DNA from 2 places in the Enterococcus sp. LJL120 genome. Region 1 is predicted to be linked to the other one. Evidence: predicted binding sites of a transcription regulator. Region 1 holds the regulator's gene; the other holds the start of a gene.

Region 1 (8,150 bases):
ACACGCCGTTAGAACCAGTCGGTGCGGGTGAAGATTTTGATGTGGTTGGTCAAAAATTGCAAGTCAGAGAGTTATCCTTTTCGTATGATGCACTGCATCCGGTTTTAGAAAATATTTCCTTTGAAGCCAAGCCCAATACCGTGGTGGCTTTTGCAGGACCGAGTGGCGGCGGTAAGTCGACGATTTTTGCTTTATTGGAACGTTTTTATCAACCCACCAGTGGGGCAATTTTAATCGGTGATGAAAATGTGGCAGCCCTTGACTTAGCGGATTGGCGCTCGCAAATTGGTTATGTTTCTCAAGACAGTGCGGTTTTTGCCGGCAGTATTCGCGATAATTTACAATATGGCTTAGACAAGGAATTGCCAGAAGAGGAATTATGGCGGGGCCTAGAGCTAGCCTATGCCGATCAATTTGTCAAAGATTTTCCTGACCAATTGGAAACAGAAATTGGCGAACGAGGCGTCAAATTATCTGGTGGTCAAAAACAACGGATTGCCATCGCCCGAGCCTTTTTGCGAAATCCCAAAATATTGATGTTGGATGAAGCGACTGCCAGTTTAGATTCTCAGTCTGAAGAAAAAGTTCAACGCGCATTAGATTCCTTGATGGAGGGGCGCACCACTTTAGTAATTGCCCATCGCTTGTCTACCATTGTGGATGCTGACCAAATCTATTTCATTGAAAAAGGCCAAGTCACGGGACATGGCACTCATGCAGAATTAATAGTCAGCCATCCCCTATATAGCACATACGTACAAGAACAAATTGTTAACGCATAAAAAAGGTTACAACATAAAGTAAGCAAGAATTTTTCGAAGCAGTCCAGTCAAGGCTGCTTCGCTTGTAAATTTGCGGTAAAGAATTGCTAACCGCAAATCTACAAGGGAAGTCGAAAAATTTTTGTCAAACTAATTATGTTGTAACCTTTTTTTAAAAATTATCTAATGTTGCCATATCCTCAGGGGTGATTTCAAAATCGACTTTGGCATTGTCGATAATATATTTTTCGTGGACTGATTTTGGTAATGGTAAGATATTTTTTTCCAGTAGGTAACGGATCGCTAACTGAGGAATACTCTTGTCATACTTATCAGCAATAGCTTGTAATTCGGTATTGCCCAATAAACGGCCAGTGCCAATCGGTGAGTAGCCTTCAACTAGGACATCATTGTCTTGGCAAAAAGCAACCAGTTGGTCATCAGTTCGACCAATATGATAGATAAATTGATTGGCCATTGGCTTCATCGTACCGTGGTCAAAAATATTTTGCAAATCATCAATGCTAAAGTTGGAAACGCCGATTGCTTTGACTTTGCCATCTGTGTAAGCTTCTTCTAAAGCCCGCCAGACCTCTAAATTTTCTTTTTTAAAATCATTGCCGCCACTGTCCCGCATCAAAGACCAGGGGCGAGGGGCATGAATCAAAATCAAGTCAATATAACCAAGGTCCAATTCCTTTAAAGAATTATCAATGCTTTTCACAGCTTCTTGATAGGTTTTTAATTCAGCTGGTACTTTAGTAGTGATGTAAACTTCTTCCCTTGGTAAACCAGATTCCCTTACCGCTTTACCGACTGCGTCTTCATTGTGGTAAGCCGCCGCTGTATCAATGTGGCGATAACCGTTTGCTAAGGCAATTTTGGAAGCTTCATAGGCTTCCGCTACACTGGATTGCCAAGTGCCTAAAGCCAGTTTCGGAATTAGGTTTCCATTGGCTAAACGAAAATTTTCTGTTAAGACTGTCATATAAATCCCTACTTTCAATTTTAGTTACAAATTAAGTATAAAACTTAGAGTGGGCTATAAGTCAATTGTTTTGATTGTATTTAATCGTCTAACAGGAACCGCTCAAAGACATCATTTCCCAAAAATAAGCCTTCCTCTGTTAGAGCCAGATAATCTTCTTGTTGCACTAATAAATTTTCTTGAATTAATTCTTCAATGACCAGTCCATAAACTGAATCTAATGACACTTGAAATTTTTCAGCAAAATGAGCAGGCGAAATGCCTTGGCGTTTTCGCAACCCTAAAAACATTTCTTCTTCCATCTGGTTATTGCGGCTCAATTTTTCTTCTTCACGAATCGGTAGCTGATTGTCTCGTAAAGGCGCTAAATAATGCTGAATTGGGCCATGATTTTTATAGCGGATATTGCCGAGATAACCACTAGCACCTGCCCCCAGACCGAAATAATGTTCGTTGTTCCAATAAACTAAGTTATGTTGGCTTTCCTTGCCGGGAATTGCAAAATTACTGACCTCGTATTGTTGCCGATTGCCAGTTGCCATCAGTTCAATGGTTTCAGCAAACATCTGGCTTTCAATATCTTGATCTGGTAATTCCAACCGACCTTGCCGCACCCAATTCATAAACATGGTTTTATTTTCTAAAATTAAAGAATACAACGAGTAATGGGGCAAATCCAATTCAATTGCCCGCTGTAAGGTATCACGAAAGCTTGCCAAGGTTTGTCCCGGCAGCGCATAAATCAAATCGATGCTAACATTTTCAAAATTTTCCTTTTCTAAAAAGGCCATCGTTTCATAGACATCGGCAGCGGTGTGTTTGCGACCAATTTTTTTCAGTAATTTATCATCAAAGGTTTGTACGCCCATTGATAAACGGTTTACTCCGTAATTTTTCATTACCTGTAATTTTTCTTGAGTTAAATCACCGGGATTAGCTTCAACGGTAAATTCATTTTGATCATTGAAGGGCAGCAGCTCCCTCACGCCGGCTAATAAGCGATCCAATTGTTTTGCAGAGAGGGAGGTAGGCGTTCCACCACCAATATAGAGAGTAGCCATTTCTTCAACTGGGAAACGCTCTTTCGTCAATTGAATTTCTTTTAGTAATGCTTCAATATATTCATCAACCGGCTGACCTTCTAGAAAAACTTTATTAAAGTCACAGTAATAGCAAATATGCTCGCAAAAAGGAATGTGTAAATAGGCTGAGACCGGTTGTAAAATTTTTTTTGTTTCCATCGTTTGGACTCCTCGTGGTTCAATTTCTTTGTAAATAGTACCATACTTTATTTAGACTTAATATAGAAGAAACTTTTCCAATGATTGAAATTATCTGAAAAAAAGCAATTAGCACTCGGATAAAACAAGTGCTAATTTTTGCATCGTTTTCCTTGACTTCTCTGGAGAATATGGTATATTAATACTTGTGTTAGCACTTGATAGTTAAGAGTGCTAAAACAAATGATGAAGGTGATTGAGATGTTAACAGACAGACAAAAAAATATCTTACGGCTCATCATTCAGAATTATACCGAAACTGGATTACCCGTCGGCTCGAAAAAGTTGATGGAGGAGGGCATCTCAGCCAGTTCTGCAACAATTCGCAATGATATGAAGGCGTTGGAGGAGCATGGGTTATTACAAAAGACCCATTCATCTTCAGGAAGAATTCCTTCCTTAGCCGGTTATCGTTATTATGTGGATTATTTGTTGGAACCGACTCAAATTGCCAACAATGATGTCTTGAAAATTCGTCAATCCTTTAAAAAGGAATTTCACGAAATTAATGAAATCATTGAAGGCTCTGCTGAGGTTCTAGCCCAATTGACCAGCTACACGGCATTTTCTTTAGGTCCTGAAGTTAAGGAAAGGAAATTGACCGGTTTTCGGATTGTCCCTTTAAATGATCGCCAAGTCATTGCTTTGATTGTGACGGACAAAGGCAATGTCGAAAACCAAATTTTCAAAATTCCTGAAGGAGTTACCGGTGAGGATTTAGAAAAAATTGTTCGAATTATCAATGATAAATTAGTCGGCGAACCTTTGTTGACAGTTTACCATCGGTTGCGGACAGAAATTCCGATGATTCTTCACAAGTATTTCCAAACGACGGACGGATTGGTCAGTTTATTTAATAGTATGCTAGGCCAAGCCTTTGAAGAAAAAGTTTACGTGAGCGGTCGAATGAATTTGTTAGATTTTAATCCTAGTCAAGATTTGACAGAATTTAAATCAGCCTATTCATTTATGAAGGATTCGGATGAATTGAGTCAGCTCTTTGTACCAGCAGAGGGTGGGATTTCAATAAAAATTGGTTCTGAAATCGGGAATAATTTATTAGACAATCTAAGTCTGATTCAAGCGACCTATGATATTCAAGGTCACGGTCGGGGCATGATTGCATTATTAGGACCGACGAGCATGCCTTATTCGAAAATGTTCGGCTTAGTGGATGTGTTCCGCCAAGAACTTGCCGATCGTTTGGAGGATTACTACCGGGAATTAGACGGTTAACCAATGAATAGAAGGGAAGTTTATACGATGGCAGAAAAAGACGAAGAATTAAAAGAGCAACCTGAAAATCTTGAAGAAGCGGATGCCAATCAAGAATTAGTCGAAGAAGTCGAAGTTTTAACAGAGCTGGAAAAATTAAATGCTGATTTTTCTGATATGGAGGATAAGTTTTTAAGAGCTCGGGCGGAAATCGCCAATATCACCAACCGCAATCGCAGTGAAAGAGAAACGATGCAAAAATATCGTTCCCAAGACTTAGCAAAAAAAGTCTTGCCATCTCTAGATAATTTGGAGCGGGCTTTGGCAATTGAAGTGGATGATGAACAGGGTGCCAGTTTGAAAAAAGGCATTATGATGGTTTTGGAAAGTTTGCAAGTTGCTTTGAAGGAAGAAGGCATCGAAGAAATTTCTGCAATGGGAGAAACCTTTGATCCTAATTTACATCAAGCTGTCCAAACGATTCCAGCCAATGATGACGCTCCAAGCGAAACGGTTGTTGAAGTTTTGCAAAAGGGCTATAAATTACATGACCGCGTGTTAAGACCAGCGATGGTTATTGTGGCTCAATAAAAAAGCTATTCTAAAAATAAAAGATAAAAAAGTTACAGTGAGGAGAAATTAATTATGAGTAAAATTATCGGTATTGACTTAGGTACAACAAACTCAGCAGTTGCAGTTCTTGAAGGCGGCGAAGCAAAAATTATCGCCAACCCAGAAGGCAACCGCACAACACCATCTGTTGTTTCATTTAAAAATGGTGAAATTCAAGTAGGTGAAGTAGCAAAACGTCAAGCAGTGACTAATCCCAACACAATTGCTTCTATCAAACGTCATATGGGTGAAGCTGGCTACAAAGTCGAAGCAGAAGGCAAATCTTATACACCACAAGAAATTTCAGCAATGATTTTACAATATATCAAAGGTTTTGCTGAAGATTACTTAGGGGAAAAAGTTGAAAAAGCTGTTATTACTGTTCCTGCATACTTCAACGATGCCCAACGTCAAGCAACGAAAGACGCTGGTAAAATTGCCGGTTTAGAAGTTGAACGGATTGTCAATGAACCAACAGCAGCCGCTTTAGCTTATGGTTTAGATAAAACAGATAAAGATGAAAAAATCTTAGTCTTTGACCTTGGTGGTGGTACCTTTGACGTTTCCATTCTTGAATTAGGCGATGGCGTCTTTGATGTATTATCAACTGCCGGTGACAATCACCTAGGTGGGGATGACTTTGATAACAAAATTATCGACCACATGGTTGCAGAATTCAAAAAAGAAAACGGTATTGACTTAGGCAAAGATAAAATGGCTTTACAACGGTTAAAAGACGCTGCTGAAAAAGCTAAAAAAGATTTATCTGGTGTGACTAGCACACAAATCAGCTTGCCATTTATCACAGCTGGCGACGCTGGACCTTTGCACTTGGAAATGACTTTAACCCGCGCTAAATTTGATGAATTAACTTTAGATTTAGTTGAAAGAACCAAAGTACCAGTACGCCAAGCTTTAAAAGATGCTGGCTTATCTCAATCTGAAATTGATGAAGTAATTTTGGTTGGTGGTTCAACTCGGATTCCAGCAGTGGTTGAAGCAGTCCGCAAAGAAACGAATAAAGAACCAAATAAATCAGTGAACCCAGATGAAGTAGTTGCGATGGGGGCTGCCATTCAAGGTGGTGTCATCACTGGTGATGTGAAGGATGTCGTTTTATTAGACGTAACTCCATTATCATTAGGTATTGAAACAATGGGTGGCGTCTTCACTAAATTAATTGACAGAAATACAACAATCCCAACAAGTAAATCACAAGTCTTCTCAACAGCGGCTGACAACCAACCAGCAGTTGATATTCATGTCCTGCAGGGTGAACGGCCAATGGCAGCAGACAACAAAACTTTAGGACGCTTCCAATTAACGGATATTCCACCAGCACCTCGTGGTATTCCACAAATCGAAGTTTCATTTGATATCGATAAAAATGGTATCGTAAATGTTTCTGCGAAGGACTTAGGCACGCAAAAAGAACAAACAATCACGATTAAATCTTCTTCAGGCTTATCTGATGATGAAATCGAACGGATGGTTAAAGATGCTGAAGCAAATGCTGATGCTGATAAAGCTCGTAAAGAAGAAGTTGATTTACGTAACGATGTCGATGCTTTGTTATTCACAGTCGATAAAACATTGAAGGAGCTTGAAGGCAAAGTCGATGCTGACGAAGTCAAAAAAGCGGAAGATGCCCGTGATGAATTGAAAGCAGCCGTTGAAGCGAACAACATTGAAGAAATGAAGACTAAACGGGATGCGCTAAACGAAATCGTGCAAAATCTATCAGTAAAACTTTATGAACAAGCAGCACAACAACAAGCAGAAGCTGACCCAGAAGCAGCTCAAGGCGGCGCTGATGATGTTGTCGATGCAGATTTTGAAGAAGTTGACGGTGACAATAAATAATGTTTAACCAGCAGCTAGTCTGCTAAGTTGTTTGAAAAGCCAAAGCTTCTGCTTTGGCTTTTTGATTGGTATTCGTCTATTTAAGAGCCACCAATATTTTTAGGAGAATGCGGTGAAACTGTTCAGATTCTCTAATAAATATGGTATGATAATTTGGATTCGTAAGACGGATTTAATTGAGACAATCAGGAAAAATAATGAGTGAAGCGTAAATCAAGGATTTGTAAGCAGATTTACGTCAAGGAGGAAGCCGATGGCAACGAAAAGAGATTATTATGAAGTGCTCGGACTGACCAAAGGGGCAACAGATGATGAGATCAAAAAAGCCTACCGAAAACTTTCTAAACAATACCATCCCGACATTAATAAAGAAGCGGATGCTGAAGACAAATTTAAAGAAATTTCTGAAGCCTATGAAATTTTAAGCGATCCTCAGAAAAAAGCAGCCTACGATCAATACGGTCACGCAGGAACTGATCCAAATTATGGTGGCGGCGCTGGCGGTTTTGGTGGCTTTGGTGGTTTCGGCGGCGGTGGCGGCGGTGGCGGCAGCTACAGTAGCGGCGGCTTCGGCGGTTTTGAAGATATTTTTGATTCTTTCTTTGGCGGCGGTGGTCGCAGCGTCGATCCCAATGCCCCAAGACAAGGAGCCGATTTACAATACACGGTTGATTTAGCTTTTGAAGATGCGATTTTTGGGACTGAAAAAGAAATCAAATACAATCGTGAAGAAGTGTGTCACACTTGTAACGGAAATGGTGCTAAGCCAGGTACGCAACCTGTGACTTGTCATAAGTGTCATGGTTCCGGTTCAATTAATGTTGAACGCCAAACACCACTAGGCCGGGTCATGAGTCGTCAAACCTGTGATGTCTGCCACGGAACTGGTAAAGAAATTAAAGAACCATGCCCAACTTGTCATGGTTCAGGTCATGAAAAGCAAGCCCATTCCGTTAAAGTGAACGTACCTGCCGGTGTAGAAGACGGTCAACAAATGCGTCTGCAAAATCAAGGGGAAGCCGGTACCAATGGCGGACCTTATGGCGATTTATATGTGGTCTTCCGTGTCGAAGAAAGTGATATTTTTGATCGCGACGGCGGCGAAATTTTCTATGATTTGCCTTTGAGCTTTGTTCAGGCAGCCTTAGGAGATGAAGTCCAAGTACCGACTGTTCACGGAGATGTAAAAATGAAAATTCCCGCCGGCACTCAAACTGGTAAAGAATTTCGTTTAAGAGGCAAGGGAGCGCCGAGATTACGGGGCAATGCCAACGGTGATCAACATGTGACGGTGCGGATTATTACACCGAAAAACTTAAACGACAAGCAAAAAGAAGCGTTACGAGCATTTGCAGATGCTGGTGGCGATTCCCAAGTCAGCGAGCAGCAGGAAGAGGGCTTCTTCGATAAAATGAAGGACGCTTTTGGCGG
Region 2 (8,150 bases), on a different contig from region 1:
TCGTGGTTCACAAAAAAATTACGACCATAAAAATCAGCATAGCCTAGAAGATATTGCGGCGGCTGATTTTCCATCAGAGCCTTCACATCTAATGCAATTTGAGTCTCGTCGGCAGTTGGAATTGCTTCATTCATCTGTAATAACCAATCCGTTTTACTCCAACCTTTGCGCTCCAAAAAAAGGTAGTGGATGGCATAGCCTTCTTTGCCTGCTGCTTCCAAAAAAGAAGAAGCCCGCTGGAGGACTTCTCGATAGGTTTTAACCATTTTGCAATTCTTCCAATTTTGATGTTTGGTCGTACATCACCAAGGCATCAATAATTTCATCTAATTTTCCTGCCAAAATTTGATCCAACTTTTGAATCGTCAAACCGATGCGGTGATCGGTGACCCGATTTTGCGGAAAATTATAGGTGCGAATGCGTTCAGAACGGTCGCCAGTTCCGACAGCTGACTTACGGCTGGCATCGTATTCACTTTGCGCCGCTTGAGAAATTTGGTCATAGACTCTAGCCCGCAAAATTTTCATCGCTTTTTCCCGATTTTTAATTTGTGAACGCTCATCCTGCATCGCTACAGCAATTCCTGTTGGAATATGAGTCAGACGAACGGCAGAAGCTGTCTTATTGACGTGCTGGCCGCCAGCTCCAGATGCATGATAAATATCAGTCCGAATATCTTTATCGGCGATATCAATTTCGACTTCTTCGGCCTCTGGCATCACGACAACCGTTGCTGTCGATGTATGAATCCGCCCCTGCGATTCTGTTGAAGGTACCCGTTGAACTCGATGAGCGCCGCTTTCGTATTTTAATTTTGAAAAGACACTGTCGCCGGTAATCATCATGATTACTTCTTTATAACCACCGATGCCCGTAACATTGGCATCCATCACATCGACTTTCCAGCCTTGCGCTTCCGCATATTTTTGATACATATTAAATAAATCACCGGCAAATAAAGCTGCTTCATCGCCACCTGCGGCTCCGCGAATTTCCATGATAATATTTTTATCATCATTGGGGTCTTTTGGCAGCAGCAAAATTTTAATCCGGTCTTCTAATACTTCTTTTTCTTTTTTTAACTCAGACAGTTCTTCTTTGGCCATCTCCGCCATATCGGCATCTAAGCTTTCACCTAATAATTCTTCGGTGTCAGCAATCCCTTGAACAACCGTTTTGTAACGGCGATAAACCTCCACCGTTTCTCTTGTGTTGGCTTCTTCTTTAGACAACTGCATAAACCGCTGGGTGTCGGTAATAACAGCGGGATCACTTAATAATTCACCAAGTTCTTCATAGCGATCTTCAATCGCCTGTAACTGATCGTACATGGATTCGCTCCTTTATCTCTTCTTCATACCATAGCTCACTCTCACTGAATACTTTAGCTAGTTTTCCAGTAGAATGCAACATCTAAACAATCTATCAACTAATGTAGCTTTACTTCTCAACAATTTTTCCCGGTTCAAAATAATGTTTGCGACAGACAGGATAATAAGCTTCATTGCCGCCAATTTGAACCTGATTGCCTTCATAGACTGGCTGTCCGTCAATATAATGCAAGTTCATCGTCGCCTTTTTATGGCAGAACCAGCAAATTGTCTTTAATTCTTCTATTTTATCTGCATAGAGCAGTAAATATTTTGAGCCTTCAAATAGCTCATTGCGAAAATCATTTTTCAAACCGAAAGCCATCACCGGGATGTTTAATTTATCAACAACATTTGCCAAAGCCAAGACATGATGCTTTTGCAAAAATTGCGATTCATCAATTAAAATGCAATAGGGCCGATAATCCAAATTGACAATCAGCTCATATAAATTAGTTTCCGCAAAAATCGGTGTCGCTTCCCGCTTTAAACCAATGCGACTGGAGATAACCCCGACACCTTCCCGGGTATCGAGACCGCTAGTCAATAGGACAACCGGTTTATTTTGTTCTTCATAGTTGTGGGCTACCTTTAAAATTTCAATTGTCTTACCGCTATTCATTGCCCCATATTTAAAAAATAATTGTGCCATCTCTGCTCACCCTTCGTCAACATTCCTTTGGTATTATAGCTGAAAACCAGAAAAATTTACAGAGGGAGATTTCCCGAGAAAAAAATTTAGCAAAATAATCAGTATCGTCTTGAATTTCAAAAAAAATTCCCCTTATGCCGCTGCTTTCAAAATGAAAACAAGCGGCATAAGGGCAATTTGATTATTTTCATAAATTATCTACTTTGATAAGCGTTGCTTGAGAGACTAGCAGTAATCAATTCTTAGCGAAAAAAATCTTATTGATAGACAATGAAAATTTTTTCAAAATTTTAGCGAGGCGCTTGATCGGTGGTCACATAGTCCACCCGCATGTCTTGCATATCTAAAAATTGGTTTTCTGGAACGGTCCACGTTCCAACGGTCAAACCGGCATTGCGTGCCTTTCTGACAGCGGTACTGGTTACTTGCCCATAGTGAGAATCAATTCCCGGCTGATTGCCTAATTGTAAAGCTGCATTAATTGTAGCTTGGTTAATTTCATAAACCAAGTATAGATAAGGAAAATCTGGATTAATCTGACTAGCCAGTTGCAGTTGCTCAAAATGGAAGGAAATTATTTTGGTATTATCACTGGTAAAACCATAATTTGCTAAAGTATCGAAGACTTTTTGCAAATCTTCAGTCGTCGCCGAGGCATCCTTTAGTTCAAGAAAAGGAATCTTACCTTCTACCATACAAATGAATAAATAATCTTCCAAGGTAGGGATTTTCAAATCTGCCGCTGAATAACTGCCGACATTCGCCCCTTGGTCAATTTTAAAATTGCTCAATTCAGCCAAGGTATAATCGCTAACTGCACCAGTGCCATTGGTCATGCGATCAAGGGTATCATCGTGCATCAAAACCCATTGACGATCCTTCGTCAATTTTAAATCCGTTTCAACCGCTGGAGCATTAGCTTGCCGAAAAGCTGGCAGGGAATTTTCTGGAGCACTATAAGTGTTGCCCCGATGATTGACATAAGTCGTTTGAAAACTTTCTGCCTCCACACCGTACCAACCAATCCCTTCATTATGCCATCCTCGATTAATGAGGCTCTCTTGCTCAGTCCAAGTAATTGCGTAGTTATGACTGCCGGTATTAACGTTCGGATTAAAAGCTCGGTACAATGGTACACTTTGATTCGGGTCTGAATACCAGCCAATGCCTTCATTTCGCCAGCCGATTTTCACCAGATTATCCCGCTCAGTAGCACTTAAAGTATAATGGTGATCACCATTATACGGATTGTACAAACGATAAACCGGATTACCTGTTACCGGTGCATACCAGCCGATTCCCTCATAATTCCAGCCGACACTTTGTAAATCATTTCGTTCAAAACGATTTTCCGTATAGAAATGCTCACCGGAATTGGGATTGTACATCCGATACATCGGTGTACTATCGGTTGCTGCCGCTTCCCCTGATGCTGGATTAAAAAAACTAATTTCTAAAAAGACTGTGACTGCCAACAAAAATTTCCCTAAATTTTTCACTTCTCCACCTGTTTTTCCCCAAACGTAAAACTTTGACATTTTATTTTTAGATTAATAGCCATATTTTACTATCAATTCCCATTAAATATCAACAGATATGTGCCTAAACGAAAGCTAGTTCTTTTAAACTACTGACTTTTTGAAGAAAAATTTAGTTTTGACAATTTCTTTTTACACCTGCATATTAAATTTCCATCAAAAGTAATTTTTGCTAAGTGAGAGCGTTATTAATCAAAATCACCAATAAAATTTCCCAGTGATTCGCCTCTAAAAGACATAGGGTAACTATTTTTGATTTTTAATGTCAAAGTTTGTTCCTCATCCAAATTTAGTAACAATTTTATCATCAGACGGATTGCAACATAATGGGAGAAAATCGCTACTTTGTTAGCTGCCAAGTTTTTTGTCAGTTCCTTAAGAAATTCGCCGACCCGCTTTTCAACATCAGCATAATTTTCTCCGCCTGGCGTCCTATCAGTAAAACTATGGCCAAGTGATTGGTTTTGCAAAAAATCATGCCCTTGCGGCAAATCCGTGATGTTTTTCCCATCAAGCATTCCTAATGATCGCTTCTTTAGCCGCTTATCTAAAATAATGTCCTGCCGGCCTGTTGCCAATCTGGCGGTCTCATACGCTCGGCTAAGGGGAGAAGCATACACTTGATCAACCCCTGAAAAAATTGCTAATCTACTGAGTTCGTGTGCTTGCTGACGACCCTTGTCTGTAAGGGGAACATCGCTTTGACCTGAAAAAAAGCGGCCAGTCTCAGTCGACCGATTGGCTTGATTAAAAAGGGATTCTCCATGACGAATTAAAATGATTTCCATTGTCTGCCTCGCTTCTTCGTTAAGTTTATTTCGGTGCCTAATCTAGATTTTTCTGCCCATTTATTCTCACCCAACCTCAACATTTTTGCAAACCTAGACAGTTTGCAACTATCGCTGTTATACCACTTTTGCTTGTTTTGTTGTAGATTGCAAATAATTAAACCCCTCAATAAGATTCGAAAAAAAACATGATAATTATTCCGCTGGCATAAACTCTCTGTAGACACCTGAAATCTTCCCTACTTATCAGATTGGCTAGAAACAACAAAAAAAAGCCACAGAACCCAGAAAATATTTAGGCTCTATGACTTAAAATTTTTAATTAATTTCAATCCGTTTACGGTCTTTATCATTAGTTGCTGCTTTAGCTAATTCTAAATGCAGAACGCCGTCTTTAAAGTTAGCAGTTATTTTATCTTCGTCGATGCCCTTTAGCATAAATTGCCGACGGAAGGATTGGCTGCTACGTTCGCGTCTTAAGAAATTGCCGTCTTCATCCTTATCTTCAACTGTATTGTCTCGCTTGGCATCAATAGTTAAAATATTGTCATCGTAAACAACATTCAAATTTTCCTTGTCAAAGCCGGGTAAATCCGCCTTAACTTCATAAGCAGTTTCAGTTTCTTTAATATCGACTTTGAATTCATCTGCTCTAAGATTATTTGGAAAAAAATTATCAAAAAAGTTATCTCCCATTGACATCCAATTATTGTTTCTTGTTGTTAAGTTTGCCATAGTCTCCATCTTCTTTCTCTAAAATTATTTAGAACCTTAAAAATCTGGCATAATTTTCAAGGGGAAAGTTATCTTTGACCTTTCCTGATGTTTATATTGTACTGCTGATTAGCACTCTTGTCAAGAGAGTGCTAACTCAAAACAAAAAAATTTTAATCCGCAAACATGACAAGAAAATTGAAAAGAGGTTTAATAGAAAGTAACTGATACAGTTAACTGAAGGAGGCTTTACAATGGACTTTTTAACAAATAATTTATTGCATGAACTAAAAGTGAATTTATACGAAGCTTACACTGAAATTTTTGGACCCAATGATTTAACCATTTTTATTACCAAGCCAGTTGCTGCTGATGCTAAAAATATGGGCTTTTCTTTTCAAAGCGAACATGATTCTGGTTTTCTTTTCTTTTTAAATGCTGGAAAAGTTGTGGCCTTAGCTACCACGAATGCCTTTGAAGATCCAGATGTTCCCTTTGACCAATTAATTTATTTGGATTTCCCTTTAGAAACAGAAAAAGATTATTACAGCACTTATTTAAATAATGTGCTGCATACTGCTGGCCAGCCCTATGCTGCGAAATTGAAAAAGACAGCTCTGCCGGAAAATATCGAAAAAATTATTATCCCCGCTTTCGCAGACAGCTTTTTGATTTTGGAACGCTTTGGCTATCCTCTGACCCGTCCACAAGCCGCTGAGGAAAAGCCCAGCAAAGCAAAGGGTGGTAAGCCCCGCCATAAATGGACGAAGGAAGTTAGTGAAATTGAATTTTCTGTTGACCGACCAGATGCACAAGCAAAAGTTTTCTGGATTAAGCGCAATGAAATGCTGATTAAAGCCGGCGCTAAAATGCTGCCACAAGCGCCATTAAATAAAGATGGTTCGTTGGGCTTTTCCGCTCGGTTTGGCGAGCAGTTACGGCAGGAACATCAGCACCAGTTTAAAGATTTTACAACAACTGAAGATATTATTTTAAAAAGTGTCAGTGAAGTCGGCCTCTTTTTATATTTCGGCGGCACCAATAGCTGGTTAGAATTACTCGATAAAAACGGCAAGAGCATCAATGAATGGACCGTTGTAAACTAATTTTTCTGCCGATTATCTCCACGAAAAAACTGCCAATTTTGGATTAAGCTAGTTTAGCTACAATCCGAATCGGCAGTTTTTTGTGCTTTAGATGGCACTTTCCCTTAAAACTTAAAAGTAAAATCAGCAGAAGTTTTTAAATCCGCAAGGGTCGGCATCCCACCTTGGGCTCCAAATCCTTGGACCGAAAAACTGGCAGCTAAATTGCCCAAGCGAATTGCCTCGGCAATCGGTAAGCCCCGCAAGATTCCCACGGCAAAAGCCCCATTAAAAGTATCGCCGGCCCCTGTTGTGTCGACAGCTTCTGTCGCAAAAGCTGGCACTGTAATTTCTTCTTCCCCATCAAAAAAGATTGCCCCTTTTTTCCCCAGTGTGACAATTAATTGATTGGGGAATTGTCGTAAACTTTCTGACAAACTATTTTTCGGAAATAATTGCTGCACTTCTTGCTCGTTCGGTGTAAAGTAAGTCGTTTTTGCTAAAGCCACAGCAGAAATTTCTCGAGCCGGTGCAGGATTATACAGTAAAGGGATTGCCTTTTCTGCACAAAAATCAATCACCCAAAGATTACTTTCTTGGGGAATTTCATTTTGCAAGATAACAAAATCAGCTGTGCTGAGCACCGAACTGTATTGTTTCAAATAGGCTACCGTCAATAAATTATTGGCAGCTGGCACGACGATAATTCGGTTATCCCCTTCATAAAGGGTGATATGCGCCGAACCAGAAGACTGCTGGGCTGTTTGCTTAAAATGTTGGACATCCACTTGATTGGCCTGCAGATTTTCAGTGATTTTTTCTCCAAAGGAATCTGCGCCGACACTACCAATCATAGTGACCGCTACCCCCAGACGACTGGCGGCCACCGCTTGATTAGCTCCCTTGCCGCCAAAGCGGGTAGCAAAAGCTTCTCCAAAAACTGTTTCACCGCTTGCTGGCAATTGTTTGGTGGTGACGATAAAATCCGTTGAGGAACTGCCGATGACTAAAATAGTTTTCATAAAACCGCTCCTTATCTAATTTAAATCTATTTTAAAATAAAAAAACCTTCAACAAGGATTGTAACATCCCTGCTGAAGATTTGCGCTGTTATCGATTAAAAGGCCGCCACTAGATAAGTAATGCCGGTAATCATAAAGTAAATTCCGACTAAAAAGGCTAGCGTCAAGGCAGCTGATAGCGGATTAAAGAGTAAGATAAAGCCTAAAATAATTCCCAAGATGTTGACAATTACCATAAACCAGTAGTATCCGGTGCTGACTTCTTTAAAGGCACTGGAAATCATCAATTCACCGATGGAATCAATAATAAACCAAATAGCGAAAATAATTGGCAAAGCCAATACGCCGGCTGACATGTTGAACAAAAGGAAGATTCCTAAAATAATATCGATAATCCCCATCACTAATACGAAAGTTCCTTTACCGCCAGTAGTATTTTGCAGCGGCCGGCGAATCGCAATTTCAAAAATCCCCTTCAAGATTGCCATCACCGCAAAAAAGACCACCAAAGCCACTAAATTACTAGCGGGATCTCTAAAGGAAATAATGGAGATGAAGATAAATAATAATCCCAAAATGAAATAACCTAAATTAAATTTTCTCATGTTTCTCAAACCCCTTTTTATTTTTTTAATCATATTAAGAAAAATTCTTATAATGAAATTCTTCTTGTCACAATTAAATACTAGCGCATTCAGGCATTTTTTTGAAACAATTCGACTTATTTCGTTGTTGCGGTGTTCCCCTAAATTTTTTTATTAAATCTGTTATACTGGTGACAAGAACCTGCAAGGAGTTTAAAGATGAGTGTAACGACTTTTATTCGCAAAAAACAACGGGCCTTAAAGCTTTTTTCGGCCAAACATTTTACCTCCATCCAAATAATTGTGATGTATTATGTGGTGATGACCTTGTTATCCCTGCTCTTATTTTACCTGCCGATTTTTCGGGAACCGGACAGTCACCAGCCCTTTATTGAC

The links. Region 1 encodes HrcA, which represses chaperone genes, less so after heat shock. Its sites were predicted from a motif close to TTAGCACTCNNNNNNNNNGAGTGCTAA; they were not measured.
Region 2: a site for HrcA is predicted at 5,193-5,219, ahead of ACYSNU_RS07250 (Hsp20/alpha crystallin family protein). Genes of this name have one in related genera too.

Annotation. Positions count from the first base shown of each region.
Region 1 covers NZ_JBTXLV010000004.1:254,324-262,473, reverse strand. Annotated here, with positions in the region: gene ACYSNU_RS08675 (ABC transporter ATP-binding protein) at 1-782, shown strand, start outside; gene ACYSNU_RS08670 (aldo/keto reductase family protein) at 934-1,749, opposite strand; gene hemW (radical SAM family heme chaperone HemW) at 1,830-2,990, opposite strand; gene hrcA (heat-inducible transcriptional repressor HrcA) at 3,231-4,265, shown strand; gene grpE (nucleotide exchange factor GrpE) at 4,293-4,835, shown strand; gene dnaK (molecular chaperone DnaK) at 4,890-6,719, shown strand; gene dnaJ (molecular chaperone DnaJ) at 6,973-8,150, shown strand, end outside.
Region 2 covers NZ_JBTXLV010000003.1:416,621-424,770, reverse strand. Annotated here, with positions in the region: gene prmC (peptide chain release factor N(5)-glutamine methyltransferase) at 1-266, opposite strand, end outside; gene prfA (peptide chain release factor 1) at 259-1,332, opposite strand; gene ACYSNU_RS07265 (thymidine kinase) at 1,442-2,023, opposite strand; gene ACYSNU_RS07260 (glycerophosphodiester phosphodiesterase family protein) at 2,314-3,522, opposite strand; gene ACYSNU_RS07255 (histidine phosphatase family protein) at 3,750-4,349, opposite strand; gene ACYSNU_RS07250 (Hsp20/alpha crystallin family protein) at 4,668-5,084, opposite strand; gene ACYSNU_RS07245 (hypothetical protein) at 5,318-6,169, shown strand; gene rbsK (ribokinase) at 6,274-7,170, opposite strand; gene ACYSNU_RS07235 (HdeD family acid-resistance protein) at 7,266-7,775, opposite strand; gene ACYSNU_RS07230 (TrkH family potassium uptake protein) at 7,974-8,150, shown strand, end outside.